DNA from 4 places in the Paenibacillus sp. FSL P2-0136 genome. Region 1 is predicted to be linked to each of the others. Evidence: predicted binding sites of a transcription regulator. Region 1 holds the regulator's gene; each other region holds the start of a gene.
The links. Region 1 encodes Rex, which represses fermentation and respiration genes when NADH is low (regulators of the CRP and FNR family bind a similar motif). Its sites were predicted from a motif close to TTGTGAAATATTTCACAA; they were not measured.

Region 1 (7,455 bases):
CCGATCTTCTTAAAATTCATGTAAAAGTCTCCATCCTTTCAGGTATCTATACTTCTGTATTGTACCTTGTCTGTCGAAAAAAATAAGTAGCCCGACATATAATGATATCTTAGCATGTCTGAAAAGTAAAAAAAAATAACCGGCATAAAAAATTATGCCGGTAAAAGGACACTGTCACGAAATTGACAACGAAATTGCTCTCCGGAGAGGACTTCTTCCTTCATTAAAATGTCAAGGGAGTAATCAAATATATTTCTCTGCTTGTCCAGCAGGTCATTTGTGCGGATCATAAGATCATCCAGTATCTTACTGTTTTCCTTCATTAATTCTTCGGTGGTAACCATTTGCAGATTCGCAATACCCAGCGAAGTGAGCCCTGACTTCATCATGGTCTCAACGATATTCAGCGCCTGATCGAAGTCTCCACGGGAACCGGTACTGCGTCCGCCGTAATACATCTCTTCGGCAGCCGCTCCTCCAAGAGCAATCATGATCTGGTTCTCCAGGTAATCCTTCGTGTACAGATACTGCTCGGTCTGCGGATTATGCCGGACATACCCTAGAGCCTGACCGCGCGGGGTCAGTGTGACCTGGCTAACGCTTCCGGGGCGCAGCAGCTCAGCCATAATAGCATGTCCAAGCTCATGGATCGCTACCCGCTTCTTCTCTTCATGGTTGGTCTCCCGGTCGGTCTTCTCACCCATCATGACCTTGTCGATCGCCATCGACAGATGACGCTGCTCTACCAGGGTCAGATTCTCGCGCATCATGTAGATCGCAGCTTCGTTCATCACGCTCTCCAGCTGAGCACCCGAGAAGCCGTAAGCTTCTTCGGCGATTTTATCCAGATCCACGGTATCATGCAGCGGCTTGTTCTTGGCATGCAGGTCGAGAATCGACTTGCGGCCCTTCTTGTCAGGCATATCCACCTGAATATGGCGGTCAAAACGCCCCGGGCGCAGCAGCGCAGAATCAAGCATCTCCTTGCGGTTCGTTGCGGCTACCAGCAGGATGCGCGGGGTATCGTTGTTATAAATTCCGTCCATCTCCGTCAGCAGCTGATTGAGGGTCTGATCATATTCGCGCTGTTGTCCGCCTTCGCGCTTCCCGCCGATGACGTCGATTTCATCAATGAAAATAATGGCGCTTTGCTTATTCTCCTTGAGTGCGCGTGTGCGGGCATCCTTGAACAAATCGCGTACGCGTCCCGCACCCACACCGACATACATCTCAACGAATTCACTACCCGAGGCAGCTACAAACACGGAGCCCGTATAATGCGCCGCAGCCTTGGCCATCAGCGTCTTTCCTGTTCCAGGAGGACCTGTAAGCAGAATTCCCTTGAGCGGGCGAATCCCGAACTTGCTGATTTCTTCATGCCGGATCAGGAAGTCCAGCGCTTCACGCAGCTCCTGCTTGGCATTGTCCTGTCCGCCGATCTCTTCAAAGGTCAGCTTAGAGGGGCCGTTCTTCTTGCGCTTCTTATCTGCACCTGCATTAACCGTCAGTCCGCCGCGGGCATGGGCAATGAACAGGAGCGCGGCAACCATGCCCAGCGCTATGATTACAGGGAAGATATTGATCCCCACAAAAGCCATAAAAATCAGCATGACCGGAACGAATCCGGCTACAACCTCTTTCCAGTACTTAGGCATTGTTCCACACTCCCATCTTGGCTGCTGCACGCGGCAGAATGATAAATTTGCTCTCTTTGCCGTTGCTCAGGCTTACATATACATTATTGTCGTCAATCTCTGTGGTAGCTGTAACCCCACTGTACTTGCTCTCCTGCTCCTTCAATCCGTCCAGCTTAGCTGGTATCAATGTATACTTCCGGCTCTCCATCGCTTCTGCTACAGAGAACATCGCTTTATCCCAATACTCATCCAGCAGTTCACTCGGCTTCTGTTCCACATCCAGCTTCAGGGTCCGTCCGTCAATAGCAGTGCTGCCTTCTCTTGATACATACTGTACCAGTTCACGTAATTTCGTGCCCGGCTGCAAATCCAGTTTCAAAGTGACCTCATTGCGTTTAATAGTAATATGGGAATCCTTCACTCCCTCGTAGGATGATACCAGCTTCTGCAGCGGCTCCTGTACCACGAATTGACGGTAGGAATACCAGCCACCAAACAATAATGCAGCAGACAGCAGAGACGTTAGCAGTACAGGCATAAGACGCAGTTTCAAGAAACGTCCTCCTCTCAATAATGACCGAGCATAACTCTATAATAAAGACCAGCCAGCGTGTCTAGCGCCCATCCGAGACTGACATGCTCTTAAGCATGTCTTAGTACAAGTAGTAGTATATCATAGGTGTATATACGATTTTACATTAAGTTGTGAATATATTTAAAATTTTTGATACTAATTTCTGGATGTTTCAATAGATAATCATTTTAGACCGGCCAACTGTTACTCCAGATTACGCTTGATTTCAGCCATCATATATTCTGCAAAATCAGTTAATTCGCGCGGTTCATAGCCTTCGGCGACTGCCGCACCGCAATATTCCTTCAGACACTGTCTAAGCAAGCCGTGATAGACTTCCGGCAACTGCTGCAGCCCCCACTCCCCGGTGATTTCTTAATATGCAAAATCCGCCGCCAGATCAGCATCCTCAAAGCCGCCGCACACATAATTCTCATCAGTTCTGTACCGCTCTAAATGCGCTTCCGAATGACGATCAGCAGATCAATTTCGCTTTAATCTTATCCAAATGTGCTAAAATTTCCTATTTCATCTTCCTCGACATATATGTAGGTTAGCGCTAGCAGACGAGGTATACACTCCGTATATCAATTGATGTATCTCAAACTTTTCAACATGATGGATAAAAAAACGGAGGAACAGATAATCTGTCCCCCCGTTTTTATTCTGCCGCTCACCGCTTAGCTTAACGGTTCGGCAGGCTGTACCCCTCACCGATGGCGCTGCCATCCTTGAAGCGGTAAAAGTTATAATAGAATCGCCCGTCTTTTTTGTAAAATAGCTGCCAGGCATATTCCCCGTTGTATACACCGGGCAGCAGCCGTTCGATCGTAATGTCCGGCAGCTGGGCGGCTATGATTCCGCGCATTTTCTCTTCTGAGGTGCCATTGCTCAGTTCCTCAGCATACAGGTCATTGTCGCCTCCGGCAGGCTTGCCCTCCAAGGTGAAACGGACCCACACCATCAGCTCGGTCCCTGATTCATTTTTACCGGTCAGCACCCAGTAGATCTCATTCTCATTCCATACAGATTTCTGGGCCTTGGTTACCTCTGTTAGTCCGGCACGCGCCCGGGCCAGCTCCTTGGCCTCACTCCGCTCGTTCCACTGGTCCTTCATAATGTAGGCATAGAACTGGCTAAGTCCGAACAGAAGGAGCAGCACCACGGTAATCCCCAGCCAGATCCATTTTCTCCTCTTCTTCTTCACCACGCTGCTTCCTTTCCCGTTCCCTTGAATTACCGTTTAAGCAGGCTCTCGAACGTCTCCTGTGCTTTGCGGCGGATGGCTTCTTCATCAAGTGTCAGGCATTGTCCATGCTTCACAACCTGCTGGCCGTTCACCCATACATGCTCCACATCCTTGGCACTTGCCGAATATACGGCATGGGAGAGCAGATCGGTATGCGGCAGCAGATGAGGCTGGTCAATATCAAGTGCGATGAAGTCGGCCTTCATTCCTGCTGCAAGCCGGCCCACCCCGCTTAGGAAAATAGACTGCGCCCCATACTCCGTAGCCATCAGAAGCGCCTCAGGAGCCGGTACCGCTGTAGGATCACCGCTTACGCCCTTGTGGATCAGAGCCACCAGCCGCATCTCTTCGAACATATCCAGATTGTTGTTGCTCGCCGCACCGTCTGTCCCCAGAGAGACCTTAACCCCGGCTCTCAGCAGCTCAGGAACACGGGCTACCCCGCTGGCCAGCTTCAGGTTACTGCCGGGGTTATGCGACACGCCAACGTTATGGCGGGCCAGGATACCGATCTCTTCATCGTTCAGATGAACCCCGTGGGCAATGAGCGAAGGACGGGTGAACATCCCGAGCTTCTCCAGATGCGCGACCGGACGCAGGCCGTAGTCGGCCACGTTCTGTTCCACTTCATGGCGCGTCTCGGACATATGGGTGTGCATTGGCAAGTCCAGATCATGGGCAGCCTGCACAAACTTCATGAAAAACTCTGGAGGACAGGTGTACGGGGCGTGCGGTGAGAGCATGGTCGTAATTCTGCCGTCAGCCTTGCCGTGCCAGTTACGGGCAAAAGCAATCGCCTCAGCAAGCTTCGCTTGCTGTACCTCTTCCGGGCACAGCCCAATTACGCCGCGCATCAGCACAGCACGAATACCGGACTGCTCCGTTACTTCCGCTACCCGGTCCATATGATCATACATATCGAGGAAGGTGGTTGTGCCGCCCTTCAGCATCTCCAGCACGGACAACGAGGTTCCCCAATATACATCATCACCAGTGAATTTCTCTTCCATCGGCCACATCTTCTCCTGCAGCCAAGTCTGAAGCACCATATCGTCACCGTACCCGCGCAGCAGTGACATTGCAGTATGACCATGGGTATTTACCAGACCAGGCATGAACAGCAGACGGCTGCCGTCTACGACCTGTGCGCCATCCTCCACTACCGGCTCAGCTTCACCTATGTAAGTAATCAAATCATTCTCCAGGGTCATGTACCCGCTCAGTACCGGCTTGTCACTGCCCGGAACCAGGAAGTGCCCATTCTTGATTATCGTGATCTTACTGCTCATCTTCAGCCTCATCCTTTCCATCATGCAAATAATAGGCCAAGCTCTGCAGATCTGTGGTGAAATCTGCGGCATGAATCCGGATATTGGCAGGCGTCTTGAGAATAACCGGTGCGAAGTTCAGAATCGCTTCGATACCGGAATCCACAAGAATATCAGCTACGTTCTGGGCTTCGCTGTCAGGCACGGTAATAATCCCGATCCGGATGCCCTGCGAGCGGATGGTACTGCTTAGCTCCTCCATCGGCTGCACAACCAGCGAGTTGATCTGCTGGCCCACCTTCGGCGGGTAGGCATCGAAGATGGCAGTAATCTTCATCGTATCCTTCAAGTAAGCGTTGTAGTTAGACAAGGCATGACCGAGGTTACCGGCTCCAACCAGTGCAACATTAATTTGCTGGTCAAGCTTCAGGATATGGCGGATCTTCTCAATCAGATAAGATACATCATAGCCGATGCCTTTTCTGCCAAAATCACCAAAATAAGCCAAATCCTTACGGATCTGGGCGGGATTTAGGTCAAGCTTCTGGCCCAGCTCCTGAGAAGAGACTGTGGAGATTTCACGTTTTTGGAGATCGTTCAGGAAACGCAGGTACACTGGGAGCCTGCGCACGACGGCCTCCGATATTTTATCCGATTTCATGTATTCTCCTCCTTAAAAGTTTTGTTAGCCTACACTTCATTCCGTACAATTATAGCAACCGTGCCCCGCCGCCTGCCGGAGTGGCAGGACAGGCGGGAACGGATCTTCAGGATAATCATGACTTATTAATAATAGCAATAGCAGATGAATTAGGAAACCCCGCCGTCATCCAGCCATTCGGCAATTCTCGGGACCATCTGCTCGGTGAGCATATGCTCCATCTTGGGACCGGGGAGCGAGTACAGAAAGTACTTTCCGTAATGCGATTCAATCACTCTGGTATCGTACACAATTACGATGCCCCGGTCCTGCGCCGTGCGGACCAGCCGCCCGAAGCCCTGCTTGAAGCGGATGACAGCCTGCGGCACGGACAGCTTCATGAACGGATTCTTCTTCTGTGCCTGAAGCAGCTCTGACTTCGCTTCTGCCAGCGGGTGATTCGGCGGCTGGAACGGCAGTCTGACAATCGCCAGGCAGGTCAATGCTTCTCCAGGGATATCCACCCCTTCCCAGAAGCTGCTGGTACCCAGCAAGACCGAAGCCGGGCTGTCCTGGAAGCGGCGGATCAGCTTGCTCCGGCTGCCGCCTTCCACACCTTGTCCGAGTACCGCGATATCCTGTGAGGCAAGTGCCTCCTTCAGCGGTTCATACACCTGGCGCAGCATCTTGTAGGAGGTGAACAGCACCAGCATCCGCCCCCGTGTTGTTACAGCTGTCTCGGCAAGGGAGTGCACGAGGGTGTCCACGAAGCGGGCATCCCCAATACTCCCCTTGACGCTCGGGAAGTCCCGGGGAATGACCAGGAGAGCCTGCTCACGATACTTGAATGGCGACGGAAGCAGTGTTGTCATCAGACGCCGCTGCTCTGCAGCCTCGCCAAGACCCAGGTTATCAATCATGAACTGGAAGGATTTATCCACGGATAAGGTGGCCGAGGTCAGGATAATGCTCTTCTTCTTATCGAAGAACAGCTCCCTGAGCTGGGTGCTGACATCTACAGGAACAGCATACATTTGCAGTGACTTGCCCTTATAATTACCGCTTCCCTCCAGCCAATACACGATATTCTCATCGTTCAGACTCATGAAGAAGCGGATCTGCTCTCTAATGGATGCCAGATCCTTGAATAACCCGCCGATATCGGTCACAAGACTGTCTGAGGAGGATTGGCTGTCCGTGTCACGCATCTCACTGAGCATTTTGTCGCCCTTGCGGATGATATCGCTCAGACTGAGGTTCAGTGTATTCTCAAGGGCAGCCAGCTCCTCCCAATCCTTCGGCTTCTTGCCCGGCTGCAGGCGTGCCACCAGCTGACCTGCTTCACCGGCCCCGGCATCGCTGCGCTCAGGCAGCAGGCTGAAGAGCCGGTCGCTGAGCGCATCCCAGGACTCCTTCACCGTCAGCAGATCGGGATAGATCCGGTCGATCACGCCGCTCCATTCGGAAGCCTGCTCACTGCCCGAAGACTGCAGACTCTGGCGGAGGGCAGGCAGCTGCCCGCTCCGGCTATCCTTATAGAGTCGGGTGAGGGTATGGGCGAATGTGAAATATTTCATCTGCATGCCAAGATGCTTGCCGGCAATATCCTCCAGATGATGGGCTTCATCAATTACAAGATGGTCGTAAGCCGGAAGAAGCTGATGCCCGGCTTTGACATCTGCGAACAGCTTGGAGTGATTGGTGACTACCACATCGGAGATCCCGGCTTCATGCTTGGCCCGGTGGTAATAGCATTTGCGGAACCAGGGACAGGCGCGTCCCAGGCAGGAGTCAGTATCACTGGCTACAGTCTCCCAGAAATCGCCGCCCCGTCCGCTTAAGTTAAGCTCCTCATCATCGCCGGTCGTCGTCTGAGTCAGCCAAACGAGCATTTGCGCAGCGGTGAGCGCTTCTTCCCTTGGACTCGTAAAGTCCTTTTTGTTCATTCGATGTTCGAACTTGCGCAGACACAAATAGTGCCCTCTTCCCTTAAAGATGGAGGCCTTGAACGGGAACGGCACAACGCTGGTTAAGAGCGGAATATCCCGCTCCCGCAGCTGGTCCTGAAGGTTAATGGTATGCGTGCT
Region 2 (7,455 bases), 250 kb from region 1:
CGATGCTGTAGGTGCCTTCCAGCAGGGCCGTACCGCGATGGTAATGGCCGGATCAGACGGAGTCATTGAACAGGCGCTTAACCAGGGCGGGTTCAAGCCTGAGGATGTGCTGACCTATCCAATGCCTGCGGCTGAGAAGGGCGGCAAGCATACCGGTGTGCTCGGCGGCGACTATCTGGTCATTAACCCGAATGCCAGCAAGGATGAGCAGGAGATGGCCTTCCGTTATATTACCTTCGACTATTTCTCGGATAAAGGCCTGGATGCGCTCGATGCCATTCTGCAGCAGCGCAAGGCGGACGGCAAATACTTCATTCCGCCGCTTCTGGATTACTATGCTGCCGATTCCGACTTCGGCAAGAAGACCAAAGCAGTGTATGACAAATACTCTGATATTGTATATCAATACAATACAGATATTATGGCTCTGCTCGACGGCAAGCCTGAGGCGCAGTACAATACCCAGGACTACTATGCAACCATGTCCAATGTCATTCAGGAGCTGTTCGCCAAGGAAGGCACGGACTCGAAGGCCCAGCTTGATGCAGCAGCCGCAACCGTACAGAAGAAATTTTTCGATACCATTAAGGTGGAGTAGCCTGGGATGTCTCTTTCTAGACTTAGGGGAAGAGATGAATAAGGGGGGCAGCAGAGATGCTGTCTCCTTTTTTTCCTTTCAGGAAATTATGCCAATAACATTTTAAGAGTAATCCTGCCAAAAGTGCAACATTACTGCCCCAAAGAAGCGTTCTATGCTGAAATCCTGCACGAACTGCAACAAATTCAGCGCTAACGTGCTCTAAACACCGAAATTTGTGCAAATAATGCAACATTGTACTTGCAACCCGTAAAAGTTATAGAGAAATCCTGCAAAAACTGCAACATTACCATTACTGCTCCTTAAAAGCGGCCGGTGAGAGAGGCATTAGCATCGTTCACCCGCAGGGTAATTTACCGTCCTTTAAAAGGACGGCAAAGCCGTTTCCACTTGGCAGAGATTTATATTTATATTCACCGTCAGAGTGAGTCTGTAGAAGAGCGACGGATGAACCGAAGTGGAGGCTTGGCATTCATGAGCAAAATTCCCGAAGCCCAACCGGCATTGCAAGGCAAGATGGGCCATCAACGCTGCAGACTATCGTATTGCGTTCGCAGAATAGACAAATATTAATTAAATATTACATATAATGTGGAAAAAATACCGGTAAATGATCGAATGAAAGCGCTTTGAAAACAACTCAAAAAAAACTTTAAACTTTGTGAAAGATTTCACTATACAAGGTGAAAAGGATGTGCTAAGATAAATGTATAGAAAGAAACAACCTAAAAATTGACAGGAGGACGAGGGAGATGGCAGTTAAAAACGAAGTCGCCGCCCAAGTGAAACAAACCACCGCTGAAGAGTATATTCAGGTTTTGGTGGATAAAGCAAAGAAAGCCCACGAAGCGTTCATGGGCCTGGATCAAGAGCAGACAAACACAATCGTTCATGCAATGGCGCTGGCCGGACTCGACAAGCATATGTACCTGGCAAAACTGGCTGTTGAAGAAACAGGACGCGGAGTATACGAAGACAAAATTACAAAGAACATCTTCTCCACTGAATATATCTGGCACGGTATTAAGTACGACAAGACTGTAGGCGTTATTGAGGATAACGCTTATGACAGCTTCCAGAAGATTGCTGAACCAGTCGGAATCATTATGGGTATCACACCGGTAACCAATCCAACATCCACCACGATGTTTAAAGCTTTGATTTCCGCTAAGACACGTAACCCTATTATATTCGGTTTCCACCCGTCAGCGCAAGAGTGCAGTGCGGCAGCAGCCAAAATTCTGCATGATGCAGGCGTAGCAGCAGGCGCACCTGAGAACTTCATCCAATGGATTGAGCTTCCTACGATGGACAAAACAAACGCACTGATGAACAATCCGGACGTTGCACTGATTCTGGCAACCGGCGGATCGGCAATGGTCAAGGCAGCTTACAGCTGCGGCAAACCGGCACTCGGCGTAGGTCCTGGTAACGTGCCTGCCTTCATTGAGAAGAGTGCTGATATTGATCAGGCTGTAACAGACCTTATCCTGTCGAAGACTTTTGATAATGGTATGATCTGTGCTTCTGAACAGGCAGTTATCATTGAAGAAGCCATCTTCGATCAAGTGAAAAAGAAAATGATTGCAAACGGCTGTTACTTTGTGAACAAAGAAGAAGCAGCTAAGCTGACCAGCGGCGCAATGAACGTAGAGAAATGTGCAGTTAACCCGGCTATCGTTGGCCAATCCGCTGTGAAGATCGCTGAAATGTGCGGCATTCAGGTTCCTGCCGGAACGAAGATCCTGGTAGCTGAGCTTGAAGGTGTAGGTACTAAATATCCATTGTCCGCTGAGAAGCTGAGCCCGGTTCTGGCTTGCTACAAGGTGAAGAATGCTGACCAGGGTATCGAGCGCGCAGCTCAAATCGTTGAATTTGGCGGCATGGGCCACAGCTCGGCTATCCATTCCAACAACGAAGAAGTAATCATGAAGTTCTCCAACCGTCTGCAGACCGGACGTATTCTCGTCAACTCGCCATCGACTCACGGCGCAATCGGCGACATTTACAACACTAATATCCCTTCATTGACACTGGGCTGCGGATCTTACGGACGCAACTCGGTATCGCAGAACGTCACTGCAATCAATCTGATCAACGTGAAAAGGGTGAATCGTCGTACCGTGAATATGCAATGGTTTAAAGTACCTGACAAGATTTACTTCGAAAAGGGAGCCACTCAGTACCTGGCCAAAATGCCTGATATCACACGCGTTGCTATCATCACTGACCCTGTAATGGTTAAGCTGGGGTATGTTGAAAGAGTTGAGCACTATCTGCGTCAGCGCCAGACTCCTGTAGCGATCGAAGTGTTCTCGGAAGTTGAACCGGATCCATCGACTACTACTGTAGAAAAAGGTACAGCTATGATGAACAGATTCCAGCCGGACTGCATCATCGCACTCGGCGGTGGTTCCCCAATGGATGCTGCCAAGGGTATGTGGCTGTTCTACGAACATCCGGATGCAGACTTCAACGGCCTGAAACAGAAGTTCATGGATATCCGCAAACGGGTATACAAATTCCCTAAGCTCGGCAACAAAGCGAAATTCGTTGCCATTCCAACCACTTCGGGTACAGGTTCTGAAGTAACATCGTTCGCAGTTATCACAGACAAGACAACAGGCAATAATACCAAGTATCCGCTCGCTGACTATGAGCTGACTCCAGACGTAGCAATTATTGACCCTGAGTTTGTCTACAGCTTGCCTAAGACTGCAGTTGCCGATACAGGAATGGACGTATTGACACATGCTATCGAAGCTTATGTATCTGTAATGGCCAGTGACTATACCGATGGTCTGGCAATCAAAGCCATCCAACTGGTGTTCCAGTGGCTGGAGAAATCCGCACTGCAAGGTGACAAGCTGGCCCGTGAGAAAATGCACAATGCTTCGACGCTTGCCGGTATGGCCTTTGCCAACGCATTCCTGGGGATTAACCACAGCTTGGCACACAAATGGGGCGGACAGTATCACACCGCACACGGCCGTACCAATGCGATCCTGATGCCGCATGTTATCCGTTACAATGCCAAGAAACCTACGAAGTTCGCTTCGTTCCCTAAATATTCGCACTTTGTAGCTGACGAACGGTACGCAGAAATCGCCCGTATTCTGGGATTGCCTGCACGCACTACCGAAGAAGGCGTAACCAGCCTGATCAATGCAATCCGCGACATGAACAAAAAACTCGGTATCGAAGAATCCTTCTCGGCTCTTGGTTTCGATCCTAAGGACTTCGAATCCCGTGTAGACTATCTGGCTGACCGTGCATTTGAAGACCAATGTACTACTGCCAATCCTAAAATGCCGCTGGTATCCGAGCTTGCTGATGTATACCGCAACGCATTCTACGGCAAATTCGATAACTAATTAACGGTTGCCTGGCAAAGAATAAGGTTAAAGGTTAATATGGGACTGGATGGAAGTGACAAATATCACCGAAAGAGTGATATTTGTCACAGTCCTTTTTCAGAAAATAAACTAAAATGTTTATATAGACAACGATCCCCGTTATGAAGATGTGATTGTGAATTTTATAACAACTATTAGTTTCGGGATCACGAGACACGGGATTAACCTTCAAGCCCGCGATCTCTACAAATATAATAAATATAAATGGAGGGATTTAGCATGTCGGTGATTGAAAAAGAAGTATTAGAAGCAAAATCAGGTTGGAGAAATTTCACAAAAGGTGTCTGGGCCAAGAAAGTTGACGTTAACAACTTTATTGCAAAGAACATCAAGCCTTATGAAGGAACTGAAGATTTCCTGGTTGGACCTACCAGCAATACAACTGAACTGTGGAAGATTATCTCCCAGCTGAGCAAGGAAGAAAGAGAAAGAGGCGGCGTATGGGATGTATCCCTCGATACTGTCTCCACCATCACTTCCCACGCTCCTGGCTACATTGACAAGGACAAGGAACAGATTGTCGGCGTTCAGACTGACGCGCCTTTCAGACGTTCCATTCAGCCGTTCGGCGGTATCAAGATGATGATCGATGCTACTAAGGCTTATGGCTTCGAGCTTCCGCAGAATATCGTTGACATGTTCACGAACATCCGCAAAACGCATAACCAAGGCGTATTTGATGCATATACACCAGATATGAGAGCTGTGCGTAAATCGGGCGTAATCACAGGTCTTCCTGATGCTTATGGCCGCGGACGTATCATCGGCGACTATCGCCGTATTGCTCTGTATGGTATTGATTTCCTGATTAAAGACAAGAAGCAGCAACTGGCTGAGCTTGAAGTTGACTCCATGACAGAAGATGTTATCCGTCTGCGTGAAGAGCTGTCCGAGCAAATGCGTGCTCTTGGCGAACTGAAACAAATGGCTGCAGCTCATGGTATGGATATTTCCAAACCGGCTACGAACTTCAAAGAAGCTACACAATGGGTATATTTCGGTTATCTGGCAGCTGTTAAAGAACAGAATGGTGCGGCAATGTCCCTTGGACGCGTATCTTCCTTCCTTGATATCTATGTTCAACGCGACGTTGAAGAAGGTACTCTGACTGAAGAGCAAGCTCAAGAAATCGTTGACCATTTCGTAATGAAGCTGCGTATCGTGAAATTCCTGCGTACGCCTGACTATAACGACCTGTTCTCCGGCGACCCAACTTGGGTTACAGAATCCATCGGTGGTATGGCTGAAGACGGCACAACCCGCGTAACCAAGAACAGCTTCCGCTTCCTGCATACCCTGTACAATCTGGGACCTGCTCCAGAACCAAACCTGACTGTACTGTGGTCCGAGAAGCTTCCGGAAGGCTTCAAAAAATATTGTGCTAAGGTATCTATTGAGACCAGCGCTATCCAATATGAGAACGATGATGTAATGCGTCCATACTGGGGCGAAGATTATGCGATTGCCTGCTGCGTATCCCCAATGCGTATCGGTAAGCAAATGCAGTTCTTCGGTGCCCGTGCCAACCTGGCTAAGGCTCTGCTGTATGCGATCAATGGCGGTAAAGATGAGAAATCCGGTGCTCAGGTAGGTCCTGAATATCCTGCTATCACTTCTGAATACCTGGATTATGATGAAGTAATGAAACGCTTCAAACCAATGATGGAATGGCTGGCTAAGACTTATGTCAATACGCTGAACATCATTCACTATATGCATGACAAATATTCCTACGAACGTATCGAAATGGCGCTGCATGACCGCGACATTCTGCGTACTATGGCTTGCGGTATTGCCGGACTGTCCGTTGCTGCTGACTCCCTGAGCGCAATCAAATACGCTAAGGTTAAGCCAATCCGCAACGAAGAAGGTATTGCTATCGACTTTGAAACTGAGGGTGAATTCCCTTGCTACGGTAACAACGACGACGCTGTTGACGGCATTGCTGTTGAGCTGGTTGAAACCTTCATGTCGATGATCCGCAAAAACAAAACGTATCGTGATGCTGTGCCGACTCAATCGGTACTGACTATCACTTCGAACGTTGTATATGGTAAAAAGACTGGTACTACTCCTGATGGACGTAAAAAAGGCGAACCATTCGCTCCTGGTGCTAACCCAATGCACGGACGCGACAAGAAGGGCGCCCTGGCATCCCTGAACTCTGTTGCCAAACTTCCTTACTCCGATGCACAGGATGGTATCTCGAACACCTTCTCCATCGTTCCTAAGGCGCTGGGTAAAGACGAAGATTCCCGTAAGTCCAACCTGGTCTTCATGATGGACGGATACTTCCACAATAACGCTCAGCACTTGAACGTTAACGTATTTAACCGTGAGCAGCTGCTTGACGCTATGGATCACCCAGAGAACTATCCACAGTTGACGATTCGCGTATCCGGCTATGCTGTTAACTTCATCAAGCTGACCCGTGAACAACAGATGGATGTTATCAACCGTACATTCCACGATTCCATGTAAGAAGCATTCTTGTTCTACAAGAACTGAAATCAATCAAAGAGCTGCCGCCCTTGCAAGAGGGCGGTACACTCTTGTCTGAAAGTGGTTAAAATTTTAAGTTTTTTTCGAAAGGATGACATCTCATGCTTAAAGGACATATCCACTCTTTGGAGACGTTTGGAACGGTGGATGGCCCGGGTATCCGCTTCGTGCTTTTTATGCAGGGCTGCCTGCTCAAGTGTCAATACTGCCACAACCCGGATACATGGGAACTCAATGAAGGCAAGGAAATGACCGTCGAGGAAGTACTGGCGGAAATTGAGCCTTACCTGAATTATTATAAAACGTCCGGCGGCGGCCTGACCGTATCCGGCGGTGAACCAACCCTCCAGGCGCATTTCGTGAAGCAACTGTTCACCGAGGTGAAGAAACGCTGGAATTTGCATACCACGCTTGATACCAACGGCTATAATGATGGATCGAAAATCAGCGACCTGCTGGATGTTACTGACCTGGTGCTCTTGGATCTGAAGCATATTGATGATGAAGCGCATATCAAGCTGACCGGTAAGTCCAACGACCGTACCTTGAAGCTGGCCCGCTGGTTATCCGATAATAACCGTAAAATGTGGATTCGCCATGTCTATGTTCCAGGCATTCACAATAAGGAAGAGGATTTGCAGAACCTTGGACGCTTTATTGGAACGCTTAATGGAGTAGAGAAGTTCGAAATCCTGCCTTATCACGTAATGGGCATCTACAAATGGAAGGAGCTTGGCCGTCCCTATGAGCTTGAAGGGGTAGAGTCGCCTTCCGATGAAGAAGTGCAGCGTGCGTACCGGCTGATTGAAGAAGGCCGTATGCAGACCGCATTGGTCTAATTGCATATAAGAATTTCAAAAGCGGAGCTTCTATTCTGAGGAGTTTCGCTTTTTTCTATGTCAGGAAACCTAACTGAATCCGCTTCCATTAGAGGATTTT
Region 3 (7,455 bases), 2.3 Mb from region 1:
GCATACCCGCCCAGGTAAAAGACGGCGCTTGCTGTCATCTGCGCGGTTGACGTCTGCGCGAACCCGCGCTTGATCAGGCTGACCAGCGGCTGCGCCGCGAAGATCAGCACACCGTTCATCGTCCAGAGGAAGCCGTATAGCTGCTTTGACCAGCCTTCCGAGATAATGAACGGCGAGACTCCGCTGTTCCAGATCGAATTGCCGATCAGCAGGAACATCGAGCCCACCGCCATGAACAGATAGATCCGTATATGGCCGAGGAGTCTCCAGCCCGACACTTCATTCTGCGGTTGCTTTTTCGATACTGTGCTGTGAGCCGGAGCCGTCCCTACCTTGCGCAGATAGACGAAGAAGAATCCGGCAAATACGGCCGAGGTCACCCCGTTAAGCACAAAGCTCAGCATATAATTGCCCAGGAAGCCGCTCAGCGCGGTTCCCAGGGCTACCCCTATATTATTGGCAACATAGATGATATTGAACAGCTCTGCGCGCTGCTCCGCGAACCGGAAACCGATAAACGCCTGGATCGCCGGGAGGGAGAGGGAGTTGAACAATCCCATCATACCCATAACGATTATGAATACGCTCCAGCTTCCGCTCGCCCACGGGAGGGCAAACAGCGTCAAGGCATTCATCGCCAAAGCGCCGACAATCAGGCGGTTCACTCCTACCTTATGATACAACGAACCGCCCAGCAGCTGACCGGCAATCCCGCCAAGTGATTGCACCAGCAGCACGATTCCCGCGTCTTTCATACTGCGTCCCAGTTCATCGAATACATACATTGTAACCAGCGGCCACATCAGCGCACTGCCGGTAGCATTAATCAGACTGGCAATCAAGAATACTTTAATTTCCTTCGGATAGGCCTGCATGAATCTCATATCTTGTCTGTCATCCCCTGTAACATAGCTGTCATTAATCCATCCAGTATCATCCCAAAACAGGGGGCGGGGCAAGCATGTGCGTTAATGCTGTATCGCGGGAAACCGGGATATAATTTGTGATATTTATATTCTATAACCCGCTCTTTCACACGTAAACAAAAATACCTTGCCGGCACTGATTCGTTCCCCGGAAGCCGGGGTAATGATCCATATGAAACACTCCCTATTTTATTCACCGTGAGATCCGATTTCGTTCCCCCGAATCGGATTGCACGGTGAATTTTGTTTTGTCCGGAGGATGATCCTGCTGCACCTATACCAAACAAGTAGAAACGGCTTTGCCGTCCTTTTACAGGACGGTACCGTTTCAGCGAGAAAGATAAGGATAATTATAACGCGAAGCATATAAATTCTTATCTTTATACAAAAACACTCCCTGTCTCTACGAATCCCTTGAAGCAGGGTGCCGAGAAGCAGGAAGTGCTAGGCCGAGCTATGTTACAGTCCGGCGATGTGATTCACCGGGTCAGGTCCGTATTCATTAAGCGTGTTTCTTCAATCCTGCCGCCGGGAGGCCTTCCACCGAATTCACAGCACCCGGCTCCTTGCGCAGATAGGCCATCCAGTACGCAGCAGCCACGAAGATCGCGCCACCCGTCAGATTGCCCAGCCAGACCGGAACGAAGTTGGCCGCATACTGGCCCCAGGTAAAATGTCCTTCGAAGATCGCAGCAGGGATAAGGAACATGTTAGCTACAACGTGCTGGAAGCCGATGGCCACAAACGCCATGGTCGGGAACCAGATACCGAGGATTTTGCCGCTGAAATTGTCTGCCCCGTACGACAGCCATACCGCCAGCGCTACCAGCCAGTTACAGCCGATCCCGGAGATAAAAGCCTGCAGGAACGTAGCATCGATCTTATGCTCCGCCATACTTACCAGCTTCTCCAGATACACGCCATCTGATGTAAGGCCAACGATGTGACCGAAGAAATAAGCGACGAACAAGGCACCTGCCAGATTGCTGAGTGTGATCAGCACCAGGTTCTTCACCACTTCCCAGAACGAAATCTTCTTCGCCATAAAAGCCAGCGGCACCGCCATCATATTGCCCGTAAGCAGTTCGCCTCCGGCAAGCAGCACCAGCACCAGTCCAACCGGGAACACCGCAGCCCCGATGAAGTTAGCAATGGATCCCCACTCGGCGGGTGCACCGGCAATGACACGAATATCCAGCAAAAATCCGAGCGCGATAAACGCTCCTCCCAGGAAACCGAGAATGAGTACAGTGCTGAGCGGATTATGCGCCTTCTTAATTCCGTTCTCTACCGTGACTTCAGCGATTCCCTGCGGTTTGTTATAAGCCATGATTCCTATCCCCTTCGAATTACTTAAAATTTGTTCCTTTATGCCATTGTAACGTGATCCCAATCACATTTACGTGATAAAAGTCACTATCATAAAAACCACGTGAAAGTTTTCACTGACATGTCAAATTTACCACAAAAGCTGGCTGTACGGAAAATTTTTTCATTCCCGCTGCCATTGCATCGAGAGTTCACAAAAAAAGAGCCCTAAGCGGGCTCCGGCAAAATGTTCAGCTCTTATACGTGTACAGGTTCTTTGACGGCAGCCAGTTTCGGCAGAGCCTGAAGGCCTGCGGTGTTCAGGAAGTTCCAAGGCTTGTTGTAATGCGGCTGGAAGAAGAAGTCGATGAAGGCCAGCTGGTCCACGGTCATCTTATTCTGGATGCAGACCGATACGGTATTGATCGACTGCGTCAGATCCATCTTGGACATAATCTGCGCGCCCAGAATGCGGCGGGTGGCACGGTCAAAGACCACTTTTACCTGAACCTGCTCGAAGGTCGGCATAAATTCCGGACGGTAATTGTCGATCAGCATTACACTTTCCGTATCCATTCCCTCGGCTGCAGCAGCCTCTTCCGTCAGTCCGGTTCCGGCAATATTGTCCTCGTAGATCTTGATGCCCGACGTTCCTTGTGTTCCCATGTAAGGGATCGTATTCGAGACCAGATTGCGGGCAACCAGCGTTCCCATACGCACTGCGTTGGTGGCCAGCGGGATATACGCGTGTTTACCAGTCGGATTGTAATGAATCGCGCAGCTGTCTCCGGCAGCATAGACATCCGGCAGGCTGGTCTGCATATAATCGTTAACCATAATCGCGCCGTTCGGCAGCATATCGACTTGGCCCTTCAGCAGCTCGGTATTCGGACGGAAGCCGATGCAGAGAATAACCAGATCTGTCTCATGCTCACCCTTGCTCGTAATCACCTTGGTCACTCTGCCGTTCTCACCTGTGAAGGAGGCGACCTTCTCGCCCAGCGCCAGCTTAATGCCGTGATCCTCAAGCGACTGCTGGATCGGTGCGGTGAACTCTTCATCGAGATATTTGCTCAGGATGCGGTCTTCCCCATCAATCAGCGTAACTTCCTTGCCGTTCATCTGAAAAGCTTCCACCAGCTCGACCCCGATATATCCGGCACCGACTACTGTAATTCTGTTTACCTTCTGCGCTTCTTCGATAATGGTGTTGGAGTGATTGTAGTTCTTCGAGAGCAGGATGCCCTCCATCTCTATTCCTTCGAGCTTAGGCACGATCGGCCATGAGCCGGTTGTCATAATCAGTTTGTCATAAGTATCTTCCATTTCCTCGCCGGTCACGAGGTTGCGGGCTTTTAGGGTTTTACGGGCAGTGTCCACGTTGATTACCTCATGACGCATCTTCGTCTGCACACCCAGGGCGGCAAGTTGTTCCGGGGAGGAATAGAATAGTCCCTGCGGGTCCTTGACCACGCCGCCAACGTATAAGGCAATGCCGCAAGACAGGAATGAGATATTATCGTTGCGCTCATACACCGTAATCTGGGCATCCGGGTATAACTGTGCGGTATTTACAATGGCGGCCGTTCCGGCGTGGGTACATCCAATGACTGCTACTTTCATAATTTCTTCCTCCTCCAAGTTGAAAAGCTTATTTATCAGGGCTTGTGATTGCGTCTGTAAAAAAGTGCTGTACTGACTGCGTTTATACAACTTTACATTTGTGATTGTTTTCACTTTATACTCTGATTATATTGTGATATTTATCACATTGCAAGAGTTATTGTGATTTTTCTCACATTGTTCACAATTTCAAATTTTAATAACTTTGGAGGTTCACCGCATCATCCACTCCATTTGTACCGCCGCTGCACTCTTCAACCTTGGCTTAGTTTCCCCCGGAGGAGGGGCATTATGTCTGCCAGGAGCAGGAAACAGCAGGAGGAGCACAAGGGGCAGCCAGGCAGAACCGCAGCCCTGATTTTTCGATTACATTTGCTCCGTATCCACCGCTCCAGCCCCAATGTAATCGGTTTTTCGATTACATTTGCTCCGTATCCGCTGCTCCATCCCAATGTAATCGGTTTTCCGATTACATTTGCTCCGTATCCGCCGCGCCAGCCCATTGTAATCGGTTTTCCGATTACATTTGCTCCGTGTCCGCTGCTCCATCCCAATGTAATCGGTTTTCCGATTACATTTGCTCCGTGTCCGCCGCTCCAGCCCATTGTAATCGGTTTTCCGATTACATTGTGGTCACTGACCCTCGCGGCTGCACAATGTATTCGCTTTTTCGCATACAAAAAAGCCTCACTCCCGCAGCATACCTGCGATAAAGTAAGGCCAAGCTATACTCATTGTTATTTGCTAATCGCTACTCGCTATACAGCCCTATGATCCTATGCTGCTGGTAGTCACACGATCGGAAGTATCTTATTCCAGACCCGAAATCACGCCATCCTCATCCACCAGCAGGCCTTCTGCTGCGGGCTTGGCGGGGAGACCCGGCATCGTGACCATGTTGCCGGTGATCACAACAGCGAATCCCGCCCCGAGGGACAGGGTGATGTCCCGGACGCCCATGGTGAAGCCTTCCGGGGCTCCGAGCAGCCGGGGCTGATCCGAGAAGGAATACGGGGTTTTGGCCATGCAGACCTGAAGATGGTGCAGGCCCAGCCGGTCAATGACAGCGAGACTGCGCTTGGCTGCCGGAGAGAAGGCTACTCCCGCACCACGGTAGATCTCCGTGACGATGCGGTTGATTTTGGACGGAATATCCAGATGGTCTTCATACAGCGGCGCATAATTCACAGGCTCTTCCCGGTCCAGCAGCTTCATCAGCTCCTTCGCCAGCTCCTGTCCGCCCGCGCTTCCCTCAGCCCATACCTTGGATACGGCAGCAGGTACACCCAGCCGCCCGCAGGCTTCCAGCACCTCATTCACTTCAGCAGGGGCATCCCCTTCAAAATGATTCAGCGCCACCAGCACAGGCACGCCGAATTTGCGCAGATTCTCAATATGCCGCTCCATATTTGACATTCCGGAGAGCAGCGCCGGCCGGTTGCCCTCATACAGCTCTTCCTTGCGGACGCCGCCGTTGTATTTTAGCGACTTCACCGTAACCACCAGAACAGCGGCCGAAGGTGCCAGCCCGGCCTGGCGGCATTTGATGTCCATGAATTTCTCCGCGCCCAGGTCCGCGCCGAAGCCTGCCTCGGTCACCACCACATCGCCCAGCTTCAGCGCGTAGCGGGTTCCGATCACACTGCTGCAGCCGTGGGCAATATTAGCGAACGGGCCGCCATGTACAATGACCGGTGTTCCTTCCAGCGTCTGCACCAGATTCGGCTTCACCGCCTCCTTCAGCAGCGCAGTCATCGCCTCTACGGCTCCTATGGCCTGTGCCGTTACCGGCTGACCCGCATGGTCATACCCGATCAGAATGCGGCTGAGCCGCTGCTTCAGATCCGCAAGGTCGCTGCACAGGCAGAGCACGGCCATAATCTCGGAGGCTGTTGTGATCTGGAAGCCGCTCTCCCGCACAGTTCCATTGCCGTCGCCAATGCCGGTCACGATATTCCGCAGGCTGCGGTCATTCATATCCATGACCCTTTTCCAGACGATTCGCTGCGGATCAAGCCCCAGGCTGTTGCCCTGGAACATATGATTGTCGATCATCGCCGAGAGCAGGTTATGTGCTGACGTCACCGCATGGATATCCCCCGTGAAATGCAGGTTAATCTCATCTGCCGGAACGATCTGCGCCTTGCCGCCCCCGGTCGCTCCGCCCTTCATCCCCAGACAGGGACCAAGCGAGGGTTCACGCAGCGCTGCTACCGTCCGTACACCCGCTGCATTCATCGCCTGGGCGAGCCCGATCGTCGTCAGCGTCTTGCCTTCACCTGCCGGTGTAGGATTCATTGCGGTAACCAGAACCAGCTTGCCGTCCGGTTTGTGCTTCAGCTCTGCCCAGAGCGAGGGCGCCAGCTTGCTTTTATATTTTCCATACAGTTCCAGATGCTCCTCCTTGATCCCCGCTGCCGATGCTACCTCTGTAATTAACCTCATGCCGTTATGTAACCCTCCTGCCGTTATTATCCTGCATTCTTGCTTCCTGTATGCGATTCATGTAGTCAGGCGAAGCATTTCTCTTCAAAGAATACAGGGTCTCTGAAAAGATTCAAGGATAATTTTCATAAAGGGTGAAACTTAATTGTATAGAAAACTCCCGGACCGGGCGCATCTGCACCACTATCCGGGAGAACACGTATTGCCTGGCTCCAGCCTTCAGAGCGGATGATTTCAGCCTCATTAAAGCAGGGATTCGATAAGCCCCTTCATGCTCTCCGGTGATTCCTTCGGCTCGACACGGGCCACCACATTGCCGCTGCGGTCAACCAGGAACTTCGTGAAGTTCCACTGGATATCACTGCTCTCGCCGTCACCCGGCTGCTGACCCTTCAAATATTGAAACAGCAGGCTCGCCTCCGGACCATTCACATCTACCTTGGCGAACACCGGGAAGGTGACTCCATAGTTAATCTGGCAAAAGGACTCCGCTTCCTCGCTTGTGCCCGGCTCCTGACCGGCGAACTGGTTACACGGAAAGCCCAGCACCACCAGCCCCTGGTCCCCGTACTGCTCGTACAGCTTCTGCAAATCCCCGTATTGCGGGGTCAGTCCGCACTTGCTGGCGGTATTGGCGATCAGCAGCACCTTGCCCTCATAGTCCTTAAACGGCACTTCTGTACCCGAAGGCTTCACTCCGGCAAAACTATAAATTGACATCTCTGCTTCGCTTCCTTTCGGCTGTATGGCCCAGTTTTGAAGTGCGCTTTAAGCTTTAGATAAGTAACCTCTTCATTTTACCCTATTCGCAGCCAAAACCAAATTCCGGCGGCAAAGGCTACGCCCTGCGCTGCAGCCCGCAGGCTTCGGCGATGAGCCGGATGGACTGCAGCTTGTCCCTGAACTCATGGATATGCGAAGAAATCATCAGCTCCCCGCACCGGTATTCCTCCGCCAGCAGCTGAAGCTGCTCCCTGACTTCAGCAGGCGAGCCTATGACCATCCGCTTCCGGTTATCCTTAATGGTGAAACGGTCGTAAGGGGTATATGTATAGTTCAGTGCAGTCTCTACGGACGGGGTCGGGGAAGAGAGGTGTTCCCTCTCCAGGCTAACCAGTGAGAGATCCATACTGGCAGCCAGCCGGTCTGCTTC
Region 4 (7,455 bases), 2.7 Mb from region 1:
GAGTGATCTGGAATTCCTGGCCTCCGCCCCGGATGCTCCTCCGCCGGCTCTGCGCAGGGCCACAACGGTCAAGCGTACACGCGATGAGAATATCCGTAATGAGCTTGATCTGCGCGGTGCGAACCTGGAGGAAGCCATTATGGAGACCGACCGCTTCATCGACGAAGCTTTTCTCGGCAATCTGGGGCAGATCTCCATTATCCACGGCAAGGGGACGGGGGTCCTGCGGACAGGAATACAGGAATACCTCCGCAAGCACAAGCATGTCAAAAGCTATCGGCTCGGGAACTACAATGAAGGCGGCGCGGGTGTGACGGTAGCTGAACTGGAGTAGCGCCCATAGTCCGGCAGGGAAGAGGGAAAAGTGTGCAGGATAATATTGATCTTTTGCTGGAACATCCGCTGGGGGCGCTGCTAGGCTACTTCACTGTCGCCATATTGGGGCTGGTCGTATTCCTGTCCTTCTTCGAAATGGTGACGAAATACAACTGCTGGGAAGAGATCCGCAAGGGGAATGTGGCCGTAGCCATGGCAACCGGAGGCAAAATCTTCGGAATCTGCAACATCTTACGCTTCAGCATTGAAGCGGGGGCATCCATCTATGAGACGATGAAATGGTCGGTTGTAGGCTTTTTGCTGCTGCTGCTGGCTTACTTCCTGTTCGAGTTTTTTACTCCGGTCTTTTCAATTGATGAAGAGATTGCCGCAGATAACCGGGCCGTAGGACTGACAGCCATGCTGCTCTCCATATCCTTGTCCTATGTTATCGGCGCGGCCATATTCTGAATTAGGGGGCAGGGAGATGAAGCTGCTGATTCGGGTTCTGTTTTTTTCAGCCCTGGCTTTTATAGCGGCCGGCATTATATATTTAACGGTGAATTGAACCGAATGTGAGTAAGCGAAGGAGATTATACAGATGGAGACAACAGTTTGCCCATGGTGCCATACCGAGATTGTATGGGATGAGGAGTTTGGCCCCGAGGATACCTGTCCTCATTGCAATAACGAGCTTAGCGGCTACCGCACAGTAACGATAGGTGCAGAGGATCTGGAGGATGAAGAGCCGGATACGCAGGAAGCTTCCGGGGAGGAAGAGATCAGCGACGATAATTTGTGGGATGACGACGACAAGGATAGCGTGGTGCCTGTATGGGGTACGCTGGGTCAGTTCGGTGACGACTATGATCTGAAGCGTTATGAGGACAAGGTCACAGGCTTGCTGGCTGCCCAGCTGGAAGCTCCGGAATGTCCGCAATGTCATGAGCTGATGCTTCATTCCGGTACGCAGCAGGTGGACGGGTTCACCCCGGCAACGCCGGAAGCGCTAGGCGGCGCAGCCGTGCTGAAGGCTCCTTTTGCGCTGAATCTGTACGTCTGTCCTTCCTGCTTCCATGTGCAGCACAGCCTGGCGCAGGAAGACCGCATCCAGCTTGTCCGCAATCTCAGTACCTCAGCCGAATAAAGATCGGATTCATGCTTTCCCTGCTGTCTGGACATGTTAGTAATAGATGATGTGTCTTAGGACGAGCAGGGAGGGCTAAGCATGAGAGGTTCAGAACGGGGACAGGCGGCGCTGCTGCTGGCTGTAGGCGGGCTATACCTTCTGGCTACAGTGCTTGCAGGAACGTTCCTCAACGTATATCTGTGGAAAAGCCGGCAGAACTTCGCCATGATCGGCTGGTTCACCGTGGCCCAGCAGCTTGCCGTGGGTCTCAGCTTTTGGCTGGGCGGCAAGTGGGTGAAAGAACATAACAAAATGAATGCCCTACGGCTGGGAATTGCCGTATCGGGCTTTTTTTATTTGCTGGTGCTGTGGCTGCGGGGCGACGCGATTCATTACATTTGGCCGCTGGGCGGGGTCCTCGGGCTATCCATCGGGCTGTACTGGCTGGCGTTCAATATTGTTTTCTTCGAGATTACCGATGCCAAGAACCGCGATTTCTATAACGGGTGGATGGGCCTGCTCGGTTCCCTGACGGGAATAGCCGGACCCTGGGTGTCCGGCTGGATGATCTCCCGTTGGCAAGGCGGACAAGGCTACCGTATGGTATTCATACTGTCGCTATGTATCTATGGGTTGGCTGCTGTGCTCAGCTTCGGCCTGCGCAAACGGCCGCGCGGTGAAGCCTATCTCTGGCTGGAGCCCTGGCGCGAGCTTACCCGCAGGCGCAGTCCTTGGCGGCCAGTTGCGGCGGCGCTAGTATTTCAGGGCATCCGGGAAGGCGTATTCTCCTTCCTGATTGGTCTGCTCGTCTACATTGCAGCACAAGAGGAGAGCAAGCTGGGACAGTTCGCCCTGCTGACCTCCGCCGTCTCCCTGATCAGCTATTATGCGGCCGGCAGATGGTTCAAGCCCCGGGCCCGCCTCAGCGGTATGCTGGCAGGCAGCCTGCTGCTCATCGCCTTCCTTCTTCCGCTGCTATGGAAGGTGAACTTTACGACCCTCCTCATCATGGGGATCGGCACCTCACTCTGCCTGCCGCTCTACATGCTGCCGATGCTGTCCACCAGCTTCGACCTGATGGGCGTGTCCGAGGAGAGCGCCGGCAAACGCGTGGAGCTGGTAGTGCTCAGGGAGCTTAGCCTGATGAGCGGCCGCCTCCTCGGCCTGCTGATCTTCATCGCCGTGCTGTCCCTGGACCAGTCCCCGCGGACTCTAACTCTGCTCATGCTGGGATTGGGCGTTGCGCCGATTGGGAGTTGGGTGGTGGTGCGGGGGTTGCTGAATTTAAATACGCAAAAGCATTCATAACCCAGTGTCATATATCACCAGCCTCGCTTCCCGTTAGTGAATATCCTTCTCTACTGCTTTTGATAATAGTCTAAATTCATTCCTACTAAACTCAATCAAGCCGTCCCGCTTCATCCATGCCAGCTCTCTGGACAAGGCGCTGCGGTCTACGTCCAGATACTCGGCCATGGCTTCCCGATCAAAGGGAATCGTAAAAGTCTCGGTTCCAGCATCACGCATAACTCTTGTTAAATAAGTTAAAACCTTATCCCGAATAGTCGGCATAATCAGACAATCATTCCGGTCATGCAGTTCTAACGCCCGCTCAGCAATACTATCGAAAAGATTACCAAGTAATTGTTCGTGTGCCATACATAACTTTGTGCATGGGCTCAATATGTTTTGGATAGGAATAAACAGAACCTCAAGCGGTTCTATGGCCTGTACTGACATCGGGCATCTTCTTCCACGGCTGGCAGCTGTGAGAACAGCGGTATATCCACCCGGGTAATGGAGGGATACAATAATTTGTTTTCCTTTGACGTTCAATTTTGTACTTTGAGCGGTGCCCTGCAATATGATGCCGACATCATCAACGAAATCGCCCTCCCGTACCACCATCTCATCTTTTGCATATTCTTTGCGTGTGGCTGACAGACATTCAAGCATTTGGGGAATATCATTTGGAGAAATCCCTGAAAATAAACGTGATTGACAGAGGGACTCTAAGTTAATCTGAGAGGCTTTGCGTTGCATGTGCAACATCCTTTTTATTTTTACTATACTATATTAATCGTACATACACACGAAGTTTAGCTACCTTGTCTAACGTCAGAACGGAGGAAGAGCAATGCAAACGAAAGAAGATTCAATCAAAGCGAGAAACCGGCTGTTAGCCACCAAGGTTATGAAAAATCTGAAAAACAGAAAATTTGAAGCTTATTACTGTGACAACGCCATAGAAGCTGCGGAAAAGGCGCTATCCTTAATTCCGGAACAGTCTTCGGTATCTTGGGGCGGGTCGGTCACGCTTGAGGAAATCGGGCTTCTTGACAGGGTATGCCAAGGCAACTATGCAGTCATTGATCGTGATACAGCGCAGACGATGGAGGAACGTTATGACCTCATGCGCCAATCTCTTTTATGTGATACCTATTTAACGAGCTTCAACGCGGTTAGTGAAGATGGGATATTGGTCAATATCGACAGTGTGGGCAATCGGGCGGCAGCGATTACTTTTGGACCGAGAAGTGTGGTTGCTGTCGTGGGGATGAATAAGGTGTGCAAGACCGCTGAAGATGCAGTGATCAGAGCCAGAACCTATGCCGCTCCCATTAACGCAAACCGTCTTTCGAGTTCGTCCAGCCCATTTTTACATTCACCGCAAAAAACGCCCTGCCTAATCAATGGTGCTTGTGCAGATTGTAAATCAGAGGATTGTATCTGTTCTTACATCGTCGAAACAAGAATGTGTAAAACAGCGGGGAGAATAAAGGTTATCCTCGTTGGTGAATCTTTGGGGTTTTAATTTTTTTGGCACCGTTCGGGTAATTTCTCGAATTGGTGCCTTTTTGTTAGTTTTGATTCTTTGTCACAGCACACCTCCCTCCAAAATTCTCCGCCGCAATGTTATATTAGTTGTAGTTATATGTAGTTATAGTTGCACAAAAGACAAGGAGACCCCATGAACATTAAAGTACTAATCGTTGAAGATGACCCGATGGTGGCGAAGTTCAACCGGCATTATCTGGAGCAGGTTCCGGGCTTTGAGTATGCGGGCTGGGCGGCGACAGGGGATGAAGCGAGAACTATGCTGGAGGAGCAGCAGGTAGATCTGGTGCTGCTGGATATTTATATGCCTCGTGTCAGCGGGCTGCAGCTGCTCTCTGCTCTGCGGGAGCAGGGGAGCAAGGTGGACATCATTGTGATCTCCGCCGCCAGTGATAATGCGAGCATCCGCAAGGCACTGCAGAACGGGGCCGTGGATTATTTGATCAAGCCGTTTGAGTTTGCCCGGTTTCAGGCGGCACTGTCGGCGTATCGTGAAGATTATAAGCTGATGCACAAGGAGCATCTAAGCCAGGAGCAGCTGGATAAGCTGCTGCGGCATTCGCTCGGGACGGAAGAGGAGAAGTACGCTGCCCTGCCGCTGCCCAAAGGGCTTGCCGAAGGCACACTGGAGAGCATCTGGAGCACAATTAACCGGCTGGAGAGCCCGGTGTTCTCCACGGAGGATATCAGCAGTCATGCGCCCATCTCGCGGATCTCGGTCCGCAAATATCTGGCTTTTCTAACGGAGGCAGGTATTCTGGAAATGGAGCTTAGCTACGGGGCGGTAGGCAGGCCGGTGTATATGTATAAGGTGAGACCTGAAGGGCATGAACTTATCCGTAAATATCTATGAGCGTTCTCTTAAAATAAAACGGAGTCAAGGTGTCCCAAGGCTGCCCCAGGCGTTCCATGACTCCATATAGCCGTCACATTAGCTGTGAAGGTTATTAAGCTATGCCGTACATAAGCGTGCGCAGAATCAATCGAAGGCCTGCTGCAGAGCGAGCGGACTGAACTCGTTAATGATTTTATAGGCTACCAGGTGCGGGTTGTTCATGTCATTGTCGTAGATAATCATGTGATGCTTGCCCTTCAAAATAATGTCGAACCGCTGCTTCCGGTCGGCCTGGACGATGGTAATGTAATAGCTGTACTTGTTGTCTGTGCTCACATTGCGGGCGGATTTCATCAGGCGGACGCTGGAGAAATCATCGTAGATCCGCTTAATCGCTTCCGGCTCAGTAAGCACAATATCCTTCTGTTCACCGGGAACAGAAGATAGGCGGGTAATTTCCAGAGCGGCGATATCTTCCAGATGGATGGTTCGGGTAACTACTCTTTTGAATGAAGTATAGCGGCTCGCGGTGTAGCTCATCAGGGAGACACCGGCTGCTGCCAGAACAGCACCGGCCAGCCAATATTTTTCGCTTTTTTCCATAGTTTCTGTTCCTCCTAGTGATACGGTTGTATAAGCTCCAATTATAAATCTATAAACACATTCAAGCAAATTCACTACCTTTATTTACTTTATCATTTCTTTAATTACTAAATATTCTTGTCAGGGCTCCTTCAGGTTATGATGATTGTGAAAATATGCACAATAACAATTGGAGGAGAACTGAATGAACAGAAAGAGATGGGGAAGTCTGCTGGGCAAGGGGTTGCTGCTGGCAAGTCTGGTGGTATTGCCTGCATGTAACAGCACCAAAGGGGAGTCTACGGACATTGTTATTATCGGCGGCGGCGGCGCGGGAATGACTGCTGCCATTGAAGCGCATAATCAGGGAGCCAAAGTGATATTGATCGAAAAAATGCCTATGCTTGGAGGCAACACCGTCCGTGCGGAAGGCGGATTGAATGCGGCAGGAACACCTTATCAGGCAGCGGCTGGCATTACAGACAGTCCGGAGCTGCATTTCGAGGATACTATGAAGGGCGGCAAGAACCTGAACAACCCGGATCTGGTCAGAACACTTACGAACGGTGCGGCGGCTTCGGTGGAGTGGCTGAAGGAGAATGGAGCCGAGCTGTCTGAAGTGGGACGCGCAGGCGGGGCAAGCGTGAACCGGATTCACCGTCCGGCAGGCGGGGAAGCGGCAGGGAATTTCATCGTAGTCGCGCTGAAGAAGAAGCTGGAGGAGTACAAGATTGATGTGCGCCTGCGGACGACTGCCGATGAGATCGTCAAGAACGAGGACGGCGTGGTTACCGGAGTGAAGGTGACGGATAAGGATGGCAAGCAGTACACGATTAGTGCGAATTCCGTTATCCTGGCGGCTGGCGGTTTTGGAGCTAACATGGACATGATCAAGGGGTATCAGCCGAAGCTGGAAGGGTTCTCTACCACTAACCACCCGGGCGCAACCGGAGATGGTACAACGATGGCAGAGAAGATTGGTGCCAAGCTTGTAGACATGAAGGAGATTCAGATTCATCCGACCACCATTCCTAATCAAGGCGTGCTGATCACGGAAGGGGTACGCGGAGACGGTGCGATTCTGGTCAATAGCGAAGGCAAGCGATTCACGAATGAACTGCTGACCCGCGATGTCGTGTCCCAGAATATTCTGGCCCAATCCGGTAAAGTAGCTTACCTGATCTTCAATGATGAGCTGCGTGCGAACCTGAAGGCAACTGAGGTTTACTTTGGAATGGATTTGGTCAAAGAAGCGGCAACACCTGAAGAATTGGCGGCACAGATTGGTGTAGATGGCAAAGCGCTTGCGGATACACTGAAAACGTATAATGGCTTCGTTGCTTCCGGCAAGGATACAGAGTTTGAACGGCCGGATCTTAAGCTGTCTTTTGAAAAGGGTAAATATTATGCAATTCAGGTAACACCGGGAATCCACCATACCATGGGCGGAGTAGCAATTAACACCCAGGCTCAGGTGCTGGATACCAAGGATCAGGTCATTGCCGGGCTGTATGCTGCGGGCGAAGTAACCGGCGGAGTACACGGCGCGAACCGTCTGGGCGGTAATGCACTGGCAGACATCACTACCTTCGGGCGGATCGCAGCGGATGAAGCTGTGAAGGCACTTAAGAAATAGGAACTTTCAGAAGGAGGAATTATTCATGCACAAGTGGACAAAAACCTTGCTGTTCTCTGCCCTCGCGGCTGCAACAGTACTAACAGCTGGATGCTCATCATCTTCCGGCAAGTATGTGGA

Region 2: pflB (formate C-acetyltransferase) is a predicted target of Rex. The motif match lies at 4,128-4,145, and genes of this name have one in related genera.
Region 3: NYE26_RS28875 (formate/nitrite transporter family protein) is a predicted target of Rex. The motif match lies at 2,377-2,394, and genes of this name have one in related genera.
Region 4: NYE26_RS07175 (flavocytochrome c) is a predicted target of Rex. The motif match lies at 5,866-5,883, and genes of this name have one in related genera.

The regions. Positions count from the first base shown of each region.
Region 1 is NZ_CP150244.1:4,440,664-4,448,118, forward strand. Features, by position in the region: gene NYE26_RS18845 (3-hydroxyacyl-CoA dehydrogenase NAD-binding domain-containing protein) at 1-20, opposite strand, end outside; gene NYE26_RS18850 (AAA family ATPase) at 153-1,655, opposite strand; gene NYE26_RS18855 (hypothetical protein) at 1,648-2,190, opposite strand; gene NYE26_RS18860 (aminoglycoside adenylyltransferase domain-containing protein) at 2,416-2,583, opposite strand; gene NYE26_RS18865 (DUF5590 domain-containing protein) at 2,897-3,418, opposite strand; gene NYE26_RS18870 (amidohydrolase) at 3,448-4,749, opposite strand; gene NYE26_RS18875 (redox-sensing transcriptional repressor Rex) at 4,739-5,389, opposite strand; gene dinG (ATP-dependent DNA helicase DinG) at 5,539-7,455, opposite strand, start outside.
Region 2 is NZ_CP150244.1:4,688,107-4,695,561, reverse strand. Features, by position in the region: gene NYE26_RS20100 (extracellular solute-binding protein) at 1-598, shown strand, start outside; gene adhE (bifunctional acetaldehyde-CoA/alcohol dehydrogenase) at 1,351-3,972, shown strand; gene pflB (formate C-acetyltransferase) at 4,234-6,495, shown strand; gene pflA (pyruvate formate-lyase-activating protein) at 6,618-7,355, shown strand.
Region 3 is NZ_CP150244.1:6,765,019-6,772,473, forward strand. Features, by position in the region: gene NYE26_RS28870 (MFS transporter) at 1-884, opposite strand, end outside; gene NYE26_RS28875 (formate/nitrite transporter family protein) at 1,429-2,256, opposite strand; gene NYE26_RS28880 (FAD-dependent oxidoreductase) at 2,493-3,857, opposite strand; gene NYE26_RS28885 (formate--tetrahydrofolate ligase) at 4,668-6,302, opposite strand; gene NYE26_RS28890 (glutathione peroxidase) at 6,546-7,022, opposite strand; gene NYE26_RS28895 (LLM class flavin-dependent oxidoreductase) at 7,141-7,455, opposite strand, start outside.
Region 4 is NZ_CP150244.1:1,727,322-1,734,776, forward strand. Features, by position in the region: gene NYE26_RS07135 (endonuclease MutS2) at 1-334, shown strand, start outside; gene NYE26_RS07140 (DUF350 domain-containing protein) at 367-786, shown strand; gene NYE26_RS07145 (hypothetical protein) at 917-1,462, shown strand; gene NYE26_RS07150 (MFS transporter) at 1,544-2,752, shown strand; gene NYE26_RS07155 (Crp/Fnr family transcriptional regulator) at 2,786-3,487, opposite strand; gene NYE26_RS07160 (lactate utilization protein) at 3,582-4,259, shown strand; gene NYE26_RS07165 (response regulator) at 4,416-5,135, shown strand; gene NYE26_RS07170 (hypothetical protein) at 5,262-5,720, opposite strand; gene NYE26_RS07175 (flavocytochrome c) at 5,905-7,335, shown strand; gene NYE26_RS07180 (FMN-binding protein) at 7,361-7,455, shown strand, end outside.